3 regions of the Priestia sp. YIM B13551 genome follow, and region 2 is predicted to be linked to each of the others. Evidence: riboswitches for the same ligand, from Rfam matches in the RefSeq annotation. Region 2 holds a riboswitch; each other region holds the start of a gene.
The links. Region 2 has a riboswitch for S-adenosylmethionine ahead of ACFX4N_RS06785 (MetQ/NlpA family ABC transporter substrate-binding protein). Riboswitches for the same ligand answer to the same signal wherever they lie in the genome.

Region 1 (4,767 bases), 350 kb from region 2:
GCAAGCCAAGCAATTAATCTCTCAGTTTGCTAAAACAAACGAAGTAAATATTGTGGCAGGTTCGATTGCAAAAAAAACAGAGCAAGGCGTCACGAATACGATGTATATTTTTGACCGAAAAGGTCGTGAAGTATCAGAATACAGTAAACTGCACTTATTTAAATTAATGGATGAACACCTCTATCTCGAAGCAGGAACAGCAAAAAATCTTTTTACACTTGAACAGTCACTGTGCGCAGGAGTTATTTGTTACGATATTCGTTTTCCAGAATGGATTCGGGTTCATACTAGCAGCGGAGCAGAAGTCTTGTTTGTTGTCGCTCAGTGGCCGGCTCCAAGACTTGCCCACTGGAAAGCCCTGCTCATTAGCCGTGCAATCGAAAATCAATGCTATGTAATCGCGTGTAATCGTGTAGGCCAAGATCCTAATAACACATTTGCCGGACATTCCTTAGTCATCGATCCGTGGGGAGAAATAATCGCTGAAGCTGGCGATAGCGAAGAACTTTTAAGTGCTGACGTTAACCTGGAACTTGTAAAAGAAATTCGTAAACAAATTCCTGTCTTTACAGATCGCCGCACAGAATTTTATTAATTATGTATTGACAGCCGTTTTTTTGCATGATACGATTTTCACCAGATATCATAAAATATTCAAACAAATCAAAATTGAATAAGTAATCGTACTCTTATCAAGAGTTGGCTGAGGGATTTGGCCCTGTGAAGCCCAGCAACCGACCGTCATTCCATCCTAAGATGGATCACACCCGTAAAACATGTTTTACAAAGGCACGGTGCTAATTCCAACAGAAAGTAATTCTTTCTGGCAGATAAGAGGTTTGAACACTACAATCAAGCCTCTTTCCAACGAAAGAGGCTTTTATATTTTCTAAAATTATAAAAGCCTCCATATATTCTTAAACCTATTAACTTAGTAAACAAATCAGTTTAATAAACTATGGAGGGATTCCGATGTCAACAACAAAAACAGAGAAGTATCAGCCTTTAACAGAAATTTCAGCAATCAAACTTGTGAAAAAGCTAGGTCTTTTTGATGCCACAGAAGCGCTGACTGCCCGTGAAATTGGTGACGGCAACTTAAATCTCGTCTTTCACATCATAAATGATCAAACGAATAAATCCATTATCGTCAAACAAGCACTTCCCTATGCAAAAGTTGTAGGCGAAAGCTGGCCTCTATCATTGAACCGTGCCACAATTGAAAGCAATGCGCTCAAGCAATTTGGTGCATTTACGCCAGAACTTGTGCCCGCTGTTTATTACCACGATGAAACGCTTGCTGTTACGGTCATGGAAGATCTGTCTCATTTAACGATTTCTCGCGCCGGACTTATTCAAGGTGAAAGTTATCCTCTGCTCTCACAGCATATCGGTTCTTTTTTAGGACATATTGCGTTCAAAACGTCTGATTTCGCCTTAAAGCCTCAGGATAAAAAAGAAGAAGTTGTTAAGTACAGCAACCCGGACTTATGCAATATTACGGAAGATTTAGTGTTTACAGATCCTTTTTTTGATATTGATACAAATGAATTTGAAAAAGCGTTGCGTCCTGATGTAGAAGAATTGTGGAATGATGGTGATGTAAAGCTACAAGCAGCAAAATTAAAATATAAATTTTTAACAAATGCGCAAACCCTAATCCACGGTGATTTACATACAGGCAGCATCTTTGCTAGCAGTCAAGAAACGAAAGTGATTGATCCAGAGTTTGCTTTTTACGGTCCGTTTGGATTCGATTTAGGGCAATTTGTTGCGAATTTATTTTTAAATGCTCTTTCTCGAGAAACAAATCGCGAACCGTTATTTGCACACATTACGAACACATGGAACGTATTCAAAGATACCTTTACTGCGCTTTGGCATTCTGAAAACACTGAACCTTTCGCTAAAGATGAGCGCTTATTACATGAAATTTTAACGCAAACGTGGCAAGATGCTGTTGGATATGCAGGATGTGAAATCATTCGACGTACGATTGGCTTAGCTCACGTGGCGGACTTAGACGAAATTTCTTCAGAGGAAAGAAAAATTAACGCTAAACGTACTGCGTTAAAAATTGGACGTTATTTGCTTCTGCACCAACAAGACGTTTCACCAAATGAATTTGAACATTTACTTCGATAACGAATAATGTACACAATGAAAGGATCGGTATCAGCATGACAAATACACTATCACTTCCACGCTCAGTGGAATGGAATGAATCATATATTACTTTATTAGATCAGCAGCAGCTTCCTGGCAAAGTTGAATATATTAAGCTGCAAACCATTAAAGACGTATGGGATGCTATCACTACCTTGAAAGTACGCGGAGCCCCTGCAATTGGCATTACGGCGGCTTTTGGTCTTGCTCTTTCTACGCTTAGCTATGACACAGATTCAGTCAAGGAATTCAACAAAAAGCTAGCTCTTGATCAACAGTATTTAGCTAGTTCACGCCCTACTGCCGTCAATTTATTTTGGGCATTGGAGCGCGTAGCGAAAAGCGCTGAATCCGCTTCGTCCGTTAATGAAGCTAAAACAAAAGTTGTTCATGAAGCTATTCAAATTCAAGTAGAAGATGAAGAAACGTGCTACCGAATTGGAGATCATGCTCTTTCTTTATTTAAAAAGAAAGATAAAATCATGACAATATGTAATGCTGGTTCAATTGCTACAGCTTATTATGGAACAGCATTAGCACCTTTTCACTTGTCTAAGCAGCGCGATATTCCGCTTGAAGTATTTGCCTGTGAAACAAGACCCGTTCTTCAAGGTTCTCGCTTAACAGCATGGGAACTTCAGCAGTCGGGAGTGGACGTGACGCTGATTACGGATAATATGGCCGCTCATACAATTAAAACAAAAGGAATTAATGGGATTATTGTAGGTGCTGACCGCATTGCAGCAAATGGCGATACGGCTAACAAAATTGGAACATACGGACTTGCTCTTTTAGCGAAAGCATTCGGTATTCCATTTTACGTAGCAGCGCCGCAGTCCACATTTGATTTATCTATTCAAGACGGCAGCAGCATCCCTATTGAAGAACGTTCACCTAAAGAAGTAACGCACATTGGAGATACACAAATTGCTCCAGACGGAATCTCTGTGTACAATCCGGCTTTTGATGTGACGCCAAGCGAACTGATTACGGCCATTATTACAGAGCATGGAATTATCCATTCTCCGTCTTTTGAATCCATTCAAAAAGTTTTGCTGCAATCTGCTCAATAAAAAAAGCCGCATAGCAGCGGCTTTTTTTGTTGAGCACTGGTTTTCAACTGCATTTGTAACACAATTGTAACAGTACTCTCTTCTTTTTCTACATATATTATAGGGGATTCTTTTTGAATAAGGGGGAGTAAATATGAGTTCAGAGCAAAAAACGGATAAAAACAAAGCGCTGAATCGTAAGCAGCAATATCAGCTATTCGATTTATCCAAAGATGAAGAACTAAATTCCCTCCCTTCTCCTCAACAAATTGACGGTGTTTTTGTGCAAGGAGAAGGCTGGAAATTAGACGGTGAATAGTTATTTCAACTCCAGAGCGCCTTTTGCTACATTTCTTTCAAGCATTAATAGTTTCTCTTTTATATGAGTTTGGGAGCCTGCATAACCTGTTAATGCTCCATTTTTTCCAATCACACGGTGACAAGGTAAAATAATAGGCAGTGGATTTCGACGATTCGCTTGTCCCACAGCCCTTACGGCTTTAGAGCGATTAACAGACTCCGCTACCTCACTGTAAGACCACGTTTGTCCATAAGGTATACCTTTAAGCGTTAACCATACTTCTTTTTGGAAGTCTGTTCCTTTTACATCCAAAGGCAAATCAAATGTTAGCGTGCGCCCTGTAGCATAATCCTGCAGCTGTCTCTTTGCTTCTTTCACATGGTGATAATCCTCATCATGGACAAGTTTTTTAAGCTGCTCGTTATGATCATCGCTATCAAACCAAATATGTTGAACCCCTTTTTCCGAGGCTACAATATAAATTTTTAAATCAGAAAATAAATTCATTTCTCCGTAGTACATATTTTTTATCCTTTCTAATTAAGCTGGAAGAATAACATGAAAAGCTGTGCCTTCTCCTATTTTGCTTTCCACTTCAATTCGCCCTTTATGTTCTTCGATAATTTTATATGAGACCATCAAACCGAGTCCCGTTCCTTTTTCTTTTGTCGTATAAAATGGTTCTCCTAAGCGCTTGATGCGCTCTTCGGGCATTCCGTCTCCTTGATCTCGAATGGAGACCGTCACGTAGTGCGGCTCTGTAGAGTAAACTTCAACAATAATTCTTCCTCCGTTTGACGTGACTTCAATTGCATTTTTAATTACATTTATTAGTACTTGCTTAATCTGGTTCGGCTCGCAGTACACCATTGGCAGCTGAGGAGACACACTTAGTTCAAACTGAATATTTTCTAAAAGCGCTTGAGCATTTAATAAATCAATCGTTTCTTTAACAACCGCAGCTAGATTTTTCTTTTCAAACTTTACGGCCTGTGGCTTAGCGAGTACTAGAAACTCTGTAATAATGGTTTCAATTCTTTTTAATTCAGATTTAATAATATCAAAATAAAGAGAGTGATCTTCTTGAATGCTGCTTTCTAACAGCTGAACAAACCCTTTTAAAGCCGTCATCGGGTTGCGGATTTCATGCGCAATCCCAGCTGCTAACTGTCCGACTACTTGAAGCGTATCCGATTTCCGAATCTGCTCTTGCATTTGATTTCGTTCCGTTACGTCTCTTAAAAGCGT
Region 2 (4,767 bases):
AGGTTCATGCGCTAGCGCACGAGCAATAGCAACACGCTGCTTCTGTCCGCCGGAAAGTTGTGAAGGATAATGATTTTGTTTATCTAAAAGTCCTACGATTGATAAATATTTTTCTACGCGTTTCTGAATTAATTTTTTGTTTACGCCTTCTAGCTTTAATGGAATCGCTATGTTGTCGTAAACTGTTGCCGTTTTTAATAAATTGTAGCCTTGAAAAATCATGCCGATTTTCCTTCTCGTTTTCTGCAGCTCTTGCTTACTTAGCTTTGATAGATTTTTTCCATCAATGATGACCTCTCCAGAAGTGGGTTTTTCCAATAAATTAATACAGCGAATTAATGTGCTCTTTCCAGCTCCGCTATATCCAATAACACCGAATACTTCACCTTTATTAATCGTTAACGAAACATCTTTAACAGCTTCTACCGCTTTTCCGTTCACTTTATAGGTTTTAGAAGTTTTCTTCAGTTCAATCATTCTAACCCCTCCTTAAAATGCCGGTACAACAGAACCTTTAAATTCTTTTTCTATGTATGTACGAATTGTATCTGAATGATAATATTTTTCTAGTTTATCAATAATTTTATCTTGTTTATTCTCTGTACGGACAACAAAATAGTTTGGATATGGATTATTTTTTATTTTTTCATGATAGATTGCATCATCATTAATCGATAAACCCGCTCCCATTGCAAAGTTTGTATTAATGGCTGCTGCAGCTACCTCATCCAACTGAGAAGGAAGTTGAGACGCCTCTAGTTCTACGATTTGAAGATCAAGCTTATTTTCAGCAACATCTTTTTTAGTAGCCGTTGTTTTCACACCATCTTTTAATTTAATAACTCCTGCAGATTCAAATAGTTTTAGCGCGCGGTATTCGTTGCTTGGGTCGTTTGGTACTGCAATTTTGTCTCCTTTTTTGAGCTCACTAACATTTTTTAAGCTATTTGCATAAATACCCATCGGGAATGCTACTGTTTTGAACACATCTGTAATCTTATAATTTTTATCTTCCACTTGCTGCTTTAGAAAAGGCAGGGTTTGATAGTTATTACTATCTAAATCATGTTGATCTAATGCTGTATTAGGAGTGTTATAGTCATTAAAGACTTTTACCGTAATATCAATACCATCTTTCTTGGCTAATTTTTTCACCTGATCTGCAATTTGCTGGTGAGGTCCACCCGTTACACCGATTGTAATCTTTTTCGAATCTAATGCTTGTGCTTCTGTTTTACTGCAGGCTGCTGACACCAACAGCGATGCTGCCACTAAAGTAAGTCCAATTGCTTTTGTTACTTTTTTCATGTTTTTATTCTCTCCTTTATTTTCTTCATAAAAAAACGCCTCCCTTAAAGATTAAGAGAAGCGATAGTTTACGATCGGTTCTCTTATCTTCCAATGCACATAATATGCACATTGCTGGATTTAGCACCAAAACAATACGTGTATTGTTGGGTTGCCGGGCTTCAAAGGGCCAGTCCCTCCACCGCTCTTGATAAGAGTTGTTTTTATAAAGTTTTATTTACATTAATTTAACTTTATTATCCGAAAATTGTCAATGTTTATTTTTAATATAATTTTCAGTATAGGAATAATAAAAGATTTATATAAGAAAACTCAATTAAAAGATGATTTGTATAACTTATGATTTCTCTTTTCTTATTCTTATATAGTGAATAGCTTTCTATTACTTAAGCAAGAATACTTTTCTTTGCATTTATGACATTGACAAAAACAGGAATACATCGATATAATTCATATTAATTCTATCGGTAATATATAGTTTGTGGAATTCCAAATCTTATTTAAAAATTTTTTACTGTTAGAATATACTTCCTCTATTGTAGTAGTAAGTATATGTTCACTGCCTACTGGATCACCAATGGCACCGAAAAAGCTTTTTAGCAGCTTTTTCGGTGCTTTTTTATTATTCGTCACACAGAAATTAGTATCGGGAGGAATAAAACGATGAAAAAATTATACTTTACTTTAGCTTTTGCAATTGGACTTATTATGGCTTTAGGAGGATGCTCTCAAAGCTCTAGCTCAGAAAATAGCGATAAAAAAGTAGTCAAAGTTGCTTTGAGTGATGAAGTAAATCCGCCTTTTCTATTTACGAACGACCAGAATGAGCCTATTGGATATGATATGGATTATTTAAAACAGCTTGAAAAAAAGCTTCCGGAATACAAATTTGAATATACGCTTGGGGAAGAAGAAACAAATTTGGTAGGTGTCTCGACGGGAAAATATGATTTCGCCATCAATTGGTTCTTTAAAAACCCTGAACGTGAAGAAAAGTTTCTTTATCCTGCACATGAATATGGTTATTCTTTAACGGCCTTAGTGACACAAAAATCACGGAATGATATCAAAACACTTGACGATATGGTAGATAAAAAGTTTCCACCCGTATCTGCTACAGGTGGATTGCGCGCTATTTTGAATGCTTATAACAAAGAACATGCCACTAAGCCTTTAACATTAGAAAGCATTGATAACCCTTCTACGGCAGAAAACTTAAAGTTAGTGGATAAAGGTAAAGCGGATGCTATTTTTTTAAACGTAACAACATTTAACGAAGTACAAAAACAGCTCAAATTAAATTTAAAAGTAGGAGGCATTGTATCAAAAGAACCAACTTGGTTAGTCTTTAATAAAAATAATCAAAAACTTGCTGATGAAATTGATAAAGCGACAGTCAAATTAAAAAATGACGGGACGCTAGAAAACTTGGCTGAAAAATGGTTTAAAGTAAATTTCTTTAAAGACTTAAAGTATATTAATCAGCAAAACTTCAATTTCCAAGATTAAATGAGTATAAGAATTCATCATTAAGGCGGGGTGAGATATGATTAGTACTGATTTTCATGATTGGTTAAAACTATTGTGGCAAGTGGTAGATAAACTTCCTTTAACACTATTTATGTTAGGCCTTTCTCTACTTTTTTCGTTGCTTTTAGGTTTCGTGATTGCCCTGATACGCATTCAAAAAAAGCCTGTTCTTTCTAAAATGGCTACCATCTATTTATCTTTTATGCGCTGTACACCGCTGCTTGTTCAGCTGTTTCTTGTATACTTTGGCCTTCCTCAGCTGCTGCTCCTTGTCCATATCGACATTAACAGCTGGAGTCGCGTCACTTTCTTGGTGATTGCTTTTTCCTTACATACTGCCGCTCCTTTATCAGAAGTTATTCGTTCAGCATATCTCTCGATTGATAAAGGGCAGTTCGAAGCAGCGTATAGTATAGGCATGAACTATTTTCAATCCTTAAGAAGAATTATCCTTCCTCAAGCGTTTGTAGCAGCACTACCTAATTTAGGAAATGCTACGATTTCATTATTAAAAGATACTGCACTTGCTTTTAGCATTGGGATTATTGATATTATGGGGCAAGTTCGCCTTATTTTGGGCAACAACTATGGAATAGGAATGTTTGAAATTTATGTTACGATTTCACTTGTTTATTGGAGCATGTGTATCGTAATTGAAATCATAGTCAGTTATTTAGAGAAACATCTTAAAAAAGGCAGGGTCAGCATCTCTAAATAACCTGCACTAGTAAAGGAGTGAACATGATTGCCTATTATTGATTTGCGATTTGCTTTGGAGCAAACTCCTGAAGTCTTAAAAGGTGTGCCTTTAACACTAACAATATCGATCATTTCAATGGCGTTAGGAAATATTTTTGGTCTTTTCATTGCGGTATGCAGAATATATAAAATTCCACTGCTAAAGCAAATAGCTGTTATATACGTCTCATTTATGAGAGGCACTCCATTGCTCGTACAGCTCTATGTATTTTTCTACGGAATCCCTATTTTTATAGAATTTCTAAACGAGACTCAAGGATGGCACTTAGGTGGGGATACTATTTCACCTTTAATTTATGCTTTAATTGCGTACACATTAAATACCTCTGCTTATCAATCAGAGGTATTCCGTTCTTCTATTCAAACCATTGACCGTGGTCAATTTGAAGCTGCATATTCAATAGGAATGACTACTTTTCAAGCTATTAAAAGAATTATCTTCCCCCAATCTTTAGTAGCCGCTATTCCTAACCTTGGAAACATTTTTATTAGTTTAATTAAAGCCACTTCTCTTGCTTTTGCGGTAAAAGTAGTTGAAATTATGGCGATATCTAAAGTCATCGCCAATGATGGGTATAGATATTTAGAAATGTATCTGGTCGCTTCACTTATTTACTGGATTCTTTGCTTTTTCTTTGAAAGGCTGTTTGTAGTCATTGAGAAAAAGCTTAGTTATTATGAATTAAGAGAAGAAGTGCGTTCAGCTTCTTAGTCCCCCTAGAAAAATCACTATAAACTGATCAAGAAAGCTGCCTTAGTCAACGGCAGCTTTCACAATCCCTTAATCCACTATTTCAAGCTTCACTTCATTAAACAAACTAGTAGAATTCCACACATTCAACCCCGCATAGCCTTCTGAAAAGGTATGGTCCACTGCATCAATCACAAGCTTATCATCGAGATAAACTTGAATGTGTTCTCCTTCAGCCGTTACTTTCAAGCGATAATCCGTATTTGTCTTTAAATCCAACTTTCCCCCATCATCGTAAATAATGAGATCCTTGCCTATTCCGTCTCTAAACGCAATGAGTTTTACTTGATTATTAAGCACATCTACATTCGCAGCATAAGCGTTATTTGCCTGTTCATCCGAACGGAATACTAGCGCTCCTGCTCCTGTAGAATTTGAAACAGAATCGGCTAACACCTTTATCTTTGCCTCATATATAA
Region 3 (4,767 bases), on a different contig from region 2:
AAAAGCAGCTGCAGGCATTCAATCCTTCTATTATTCATTTGGCCACTCCTTTTACAATGGGGCTTTGCGGCTCCTACTACGGGAAAAGATTAGGTGTTCCTCTTGTCGGCTCTTATCATACCAATTTTGATGATTATTTATCTCACTATGAACTTGAAAAAATGCGTGTACCACTGCAAAAATATATGAAATGGTTTTATAAACCTGTACAAAAAATATTCGCTCCCTCTGAAGTGACCAAACAGCAGCTAGAAGAACAAGGGTTTCACAACGTAGATATTTGGTCGCGAGGAGTAAATCATAAATTATTTCATCCCCACTATGACCGCTTTGATATTCGTATTAAATATAATATAAAAAAACCCTACATCTTAACGTATGTAGGAAGATTAGCTAAAGAAAAGAACGCTGATTTTTTAATAAAAATCGCACGATCTCTACCTGATCATATCCGCCATCAAATTCACTGGGTTATTGTGGGCGACGGCCCTTTAAAAGAACAAATGCAGCAGCAAGCATCTGAGCATATGACATTTACAGGCTTCCTTGAAGGTAAGCAACTTGCTCATATCTATTCATCATCTGATTTGTTTGTTTTTCCTTCAGAAACAGAAACCTTCGGAAATGTTGTACTGGAATCTCTTGCTTCTGGAACTCCTGTAGTGGCAGCAAATGCAGGAGGAGTTAAACAGATGGTTCAGCACGGGCGAAACGGCTACCTTTGCAAACCTCACTCCTTAGAAGAATTCAGTTCGGCTATTACAGATTTACTCGATGATTTGCATCAGCGTCTTCACTTTGGCCATGCAGCGAGACAATACGCTCTTACTCAATCATGGGACGCCATTTTTCAGCATTTGCTTTCAGAATATGAAAGTGTCGTAGAAAAATCTGCTGCAGGTATTCAATGGGCATAAAAAAATCTCCGTTTTCACGGAGATTTTTTTATTATTTAGCTAAAGCTTGAGTTTTTAATGCTTCCGCTTTGTCTGTGAACTCCCAAGGAAGCTCCACATCCGTACGACCAAAGTGGCCGTAAGCTGCTGTTTGCTTATAAATTGGGCGACGTAAATCAAGCATTTTAATGATGCCTGCTGGACGTAGGTCAAAGTTTTTGCGTACTACGTCTACTAGTACTTCTTCAGAAACTTTTCCTGTACCGAATGTATCAATTGAAATAGATACTGGTTGTGCAACACCAATTGCATATGCTAGTTGTACTTCACATTTATCAGCAAGATCAGCTGCTACAATGTTTTTCGCAACATAACGAGCTGCATAAGCTGCTGAACGGTCTACTTTTGTTGCGTCCTTACCAGAGAATGCACCGCCGCCGTGACGAGCATATCCGCCGTAAGTATCAACGATAATTTTACGACCAGTTAAACCAGCATCTCCTTGAGGACCGCCGATTACGAAACGTCCTGTTGGGTTAATGAAATACTTTGTATTTTCATCAATTAACTCGTTTGGAACAACTGGATTAATAACATATTCTTTTAAGTTACGTTGAATTTGCTCTAACGTTACTTCTGGGTGATGCTGGGTTGAAATAACAATTGTATCGATGCGAACAGGTTTGTTGTTTTCATCATATTCAACTGTTACTTGTGTTTTACCATCCGGGCGAAGGTAAGGAAGAATTTCTTCTTTACGTACTTCTGTTAGACGGCGAGCAAGTTTATGAGCTAATGAAATTGGAAGAGGCATTAATTCTTTTGTTTCGTTACATGCATAACCAAACATTAACCCTTGGTCTCCAGCTCCGATTGCTTCGATTTCTTCATCTGACATTTGACCTTCACGTGCTTCTAACGCTTGGTCTACACCAGCAGCGATATCAGCTGACTGCTCGTCGATAGATGTTAATACTGCACAAGTTTCAGCATCAAATCCGTATTTTGCACGAGTATAGCCAATTCCTTTAATTGTTTCACGAACTGTTTTAGGAATATCCACGTAAGTAGAAGTTGTAATTTCACCACTTACTAAAACTAAACCAGTTGTTACGCTTGTTTCACAAGCAACACGAGCATTTGGATCCTTTGCTAGGATAGCATCAAGAATTGAGTCAGAAATTTGGTCACAAATTTTATCGGGATGTCCCTCTGTAACAGATTCTGACGTGAACAGACGACGTTGTGTTGACATCAGTTTTCCTCCTTATAAATACGATACATTGTGATACGGTACTCATTCCCTTATTTTCACTACACGTTAAAAAATATAAAAAAACCTTTCCTTGTATCGAGGAAAGGTATCAAATTCTACATAAGCCTTTCACTCTTATCGATCAAGGTTGTGCCCTTGCATCAGGTTAGCACCTTATCGTCTACACAAAAAAATGACGATGGTTGCTGGGTTTCATAGGGCCTGTCCCTCCACCAGCTCGGGATAAGAGAGTATCCGTTCAAGGACATATAATACATGAAAAAGCGCTTCACTGTCAACAACATTCAAATGGAAATCATCTCTTTATGTTTGAATCTGTTTTAATGTAACATACTCAAATTCCGAAATAGTACATCTTATTAAGAATCATCACTAAGTTTAGTTAATAAGACAGATCAAAATGAGGCTTTCACTTAAAACAGCTTCACTTTTTTCGCTCCTATCACATATACATGTGTCTAAAATAGGTATAACGTACATTTTTTTATAATACACAAACATTTTTAGTTAAATAGTATAGAATAATTAAATAAATGTGTTATACTAATTATAAATTTCAAACATTAATGAATAAATAATAGCTAAAAAAGGAAGGTAGTGCACATGAGTACTGTTGATATGTCTATCGAATTAAATGGTTTGCTTCAATTAAAAACAACAAAACACCAATTATCTGTTCCACAACTTGTTGAAAAAATTCTAGCTCGACGCGAAGGAACGCTGACTTCTACAGGTGCTGTGTCAGTCGAAACCGGAAAATATACAGGTCGCTCTCCTTTAGATAAATTTATTGTAAGCGATGCTGTGTCTTCAAAAACGGTTGAATGGGGACCTGTCAATCAGCCAATTTCTGCTCAGCGATTCGATGCGCTATACAAAAAAGTCTTAACCCACTTAAAGAAGCAGGATGAACTTTTTGTTTTTAATGGATATGCTGGAGCTGATAAAAAGTATCAGTTACCAATTCAAGTAGTTAATGAATTTGCATGGCATAACCTATTCGCTCAGCAGTTATTCATTCGCCCTTCAGCCGAACAAAAAACAAATGATGATGTGAAGCCGTTTACAATTGTAGCAGCTCCAACGTTCAAAGCTGATCCTGAAACAGACGGGACGAATTCTGAAACCTTCATTATTCTTTCGTTAGAGCGACGCATCGTGCTAATTGGAGGAACTGAATACGCTGGTGAAATGAAAAAATCTATTTTCTCAGTCATGAACTTCTTGCTTCCTCAAAACAATATTCTATCCATGCACTGTTCTGCTAACGTAGGAGAAGAAGGTGACGTTGCATTATTCTTTGGTTTATCTGGAACGGGTAAAACAACGCTTTCTGCTGATGCAAACCGTCGTTTAATCGGAGATGACGAGCACGGTTGGTCAAGCTCCGGTGTATTTAATATTGAAGGAGGATGCTACGCGAAGTGCATTCAGCTTTCCGAAGAAAAAGAACCGCAAATTTTCAATGCAATTCGCTTCGGCGCCGTACTGGAAAATGTAGTGTTAAATCAAAATACGAAAGTAGCAGATTACAATGATAATAGTTTAACAGAGAATACTCGTGCCGCTTATTCAATTGACTCTATTGATAATACGGTATTGCCAAGCGTTGCTGGGCACCCTACAGCTATTGTCTTTTTAACTGCTGATGCCTTCGGCGTCTTGCCTCCAATCAGCAAGCTTACAAAAGAACAAGCGATGTACCATTTTCTGAGCGGATACACTAGTAAGTTAGCTGGAACAGAGCGCGGCGTAACATCGCCACAGGCTACTTTCTCTACATGCTTTGGTGAGCCTTTCTTACCCCTTGCTCCAACAACTTATGCAGAAATGCTAGGAAAGAAAATCGATGAACATAATGTAAATGTATACCTTGTAAATACTGGATGGACCGGCGGTGAATACGGCGTGGGCGAACGAATGAAGTTAAGTTACACTCGAGCTATGGTTCAAGCAGCCCTTGAAGGAGAACTAGCTAATACCGAAACAGTAACAGATGCTATTTTTGGTTTATCGATTCCAACTCATGTTCCGGGAGTTCCTGATGAAGTGCTTCAGCCTTCTAAAGCATGGAACGATGCGACAGCTTATAACCAAAAGGCAACTGAGCTTGCTGCTAAATTCAAAGCTAATTTCAAGCGTTTTAATGATGTAGCATCTGACATTTCAACATTAGGCGGACCTAGAGTCTAATAAAAAACCGATCGTCTATAAGACGATCGGTTTTTTAGTTAGTCGAATGTAATTTTGTCAGTTCATATGTGACAATGGTTTTTTCCTGCTCCATTTCTACCTTACGCACAACAGCAGTTCCAATACATTCTCCATTTTTCGTTTTGTGAATGTTTAATGGAATATCTAACGGATACAAGCGATATCCTTTTTTCTCAATTTGAAAAATGTTATCCGTTACACGCTTTTCGTTGCCTTTTGTCACAATCATTGTATTTAATTCTAGCGGCATCCCCATTTTTTCTCACTCCTCACTGTTATTCTACTTGTTTTCTCTATCGTAGCATATCTTTTATTGCGCTTTCATCCACTTCGTTAACTTCTTCACCGTTTCTCGGTTTTCTTTTGGTGGAAAAGCATGTG

Region 1: it holds a riboswitch for S-adenosylmethionine, as region 2 does, so the genes downstream of both, mtnK (S-methyl-5-thioribose kinase) here and ACFX4N_RS06785 (MetQ/NlpA family ABC transporter substrate-binding protein) in region 2, are expected to answer to the same signal.
Region 3: it holds a riboswitch for S-adenosylmethionine, as region 2 does, so the genes downstream of both, metK (methionine adenosyltransferase) here and ACFX4N_RS06785 (MetQ/NlpA family ABC transporter substrate-binding protein) in region 2, are expected to answer to the same signal.

The regions. Positions count from the first base shown of each region.
Region 1 covers NZ_JBHZOX010000001.1:1,675,989-1,680,755, forward strand. The annotation lists gene ACFX4N_RS08520 (carbon-nitrogen family hydrolase) at 1-595, shown strand, start outside; SAM riboswitch class I at 687-837, shown strand; gene mtnK (S-methyl-5-thioribose kinase) at 973-2,145, shown strand; gene mtnA (S-methyl-5-thioribose-1-phosphate isomerase) at 2,181-3,239, shown strand; gene ACFX4N_RS08535 (hypothetical protein) at 3,373-3,537, shown strand; gene ACFX4N_RS08540 (methylated-DNA--[protein]-cysteine S-methyltransferase) at 3,538-4,041, opposite strand; gene ACFX4N_RS08545 (PAS domain S-box protein) at 4,060-4,767, opposite strand, start outside.
Region 2 covers NZ_JBHZOX010000001.1:1,328,731-1,333,497, forward strand. The annotation lists gene ACFX4N_RS06780 (methionine ABC transporter ATP-binding protein) at 1-477, opposite strand, end outside; gene ACFX4N_RS06785 (MetQ/NlpA family ABC transporter substrate-binding protein) at 490-1,308, opposite strand; SAM riboswitch class I at 1,389-1,505, opposite strand; gene ACFX4N_RS06790 (transporter substrate-binding domain-containing protein) at 1,972-2,817, shown strand; gene ACFX4N_RS06795 (amino acid ABC transporter permease) at 2,855-3,556, shown strand; gene ACFX4N_RS06800 (amino acid ABC transporter permease) at 3,584-4,309, shown strand; gene ACFX4N_RS06805 (glycoside hydrolase family 32 protein) at 4,379-4,767, opposite strand, start outside.
Region 3 covers NZ_JBHZOX010000004.1:36,266-41,032, reverse strand. The annotation lists gene ACFX4N_RS19925 (glycosyltransferase family 4 protein) at 1-917, shown strand, start outside; gene metK (methionine adenosyltransferase) at 949-2,151, opposite strand; SAM riboswitch class I at 2,284-2,401, opposite strand; gene pckA (phosphoenolpyruvate carboxykinase (ATP)) at 2,776-4,365, shown strand; gene ACFX4N_RS19910 (DUF2584 domain-containing protein) at 4,400-4,642, opposite strand; gene ACFX4N_RS19905 (alpha/beta hydrolase family protein) at 4,697-4,767, opposite strand, start outside.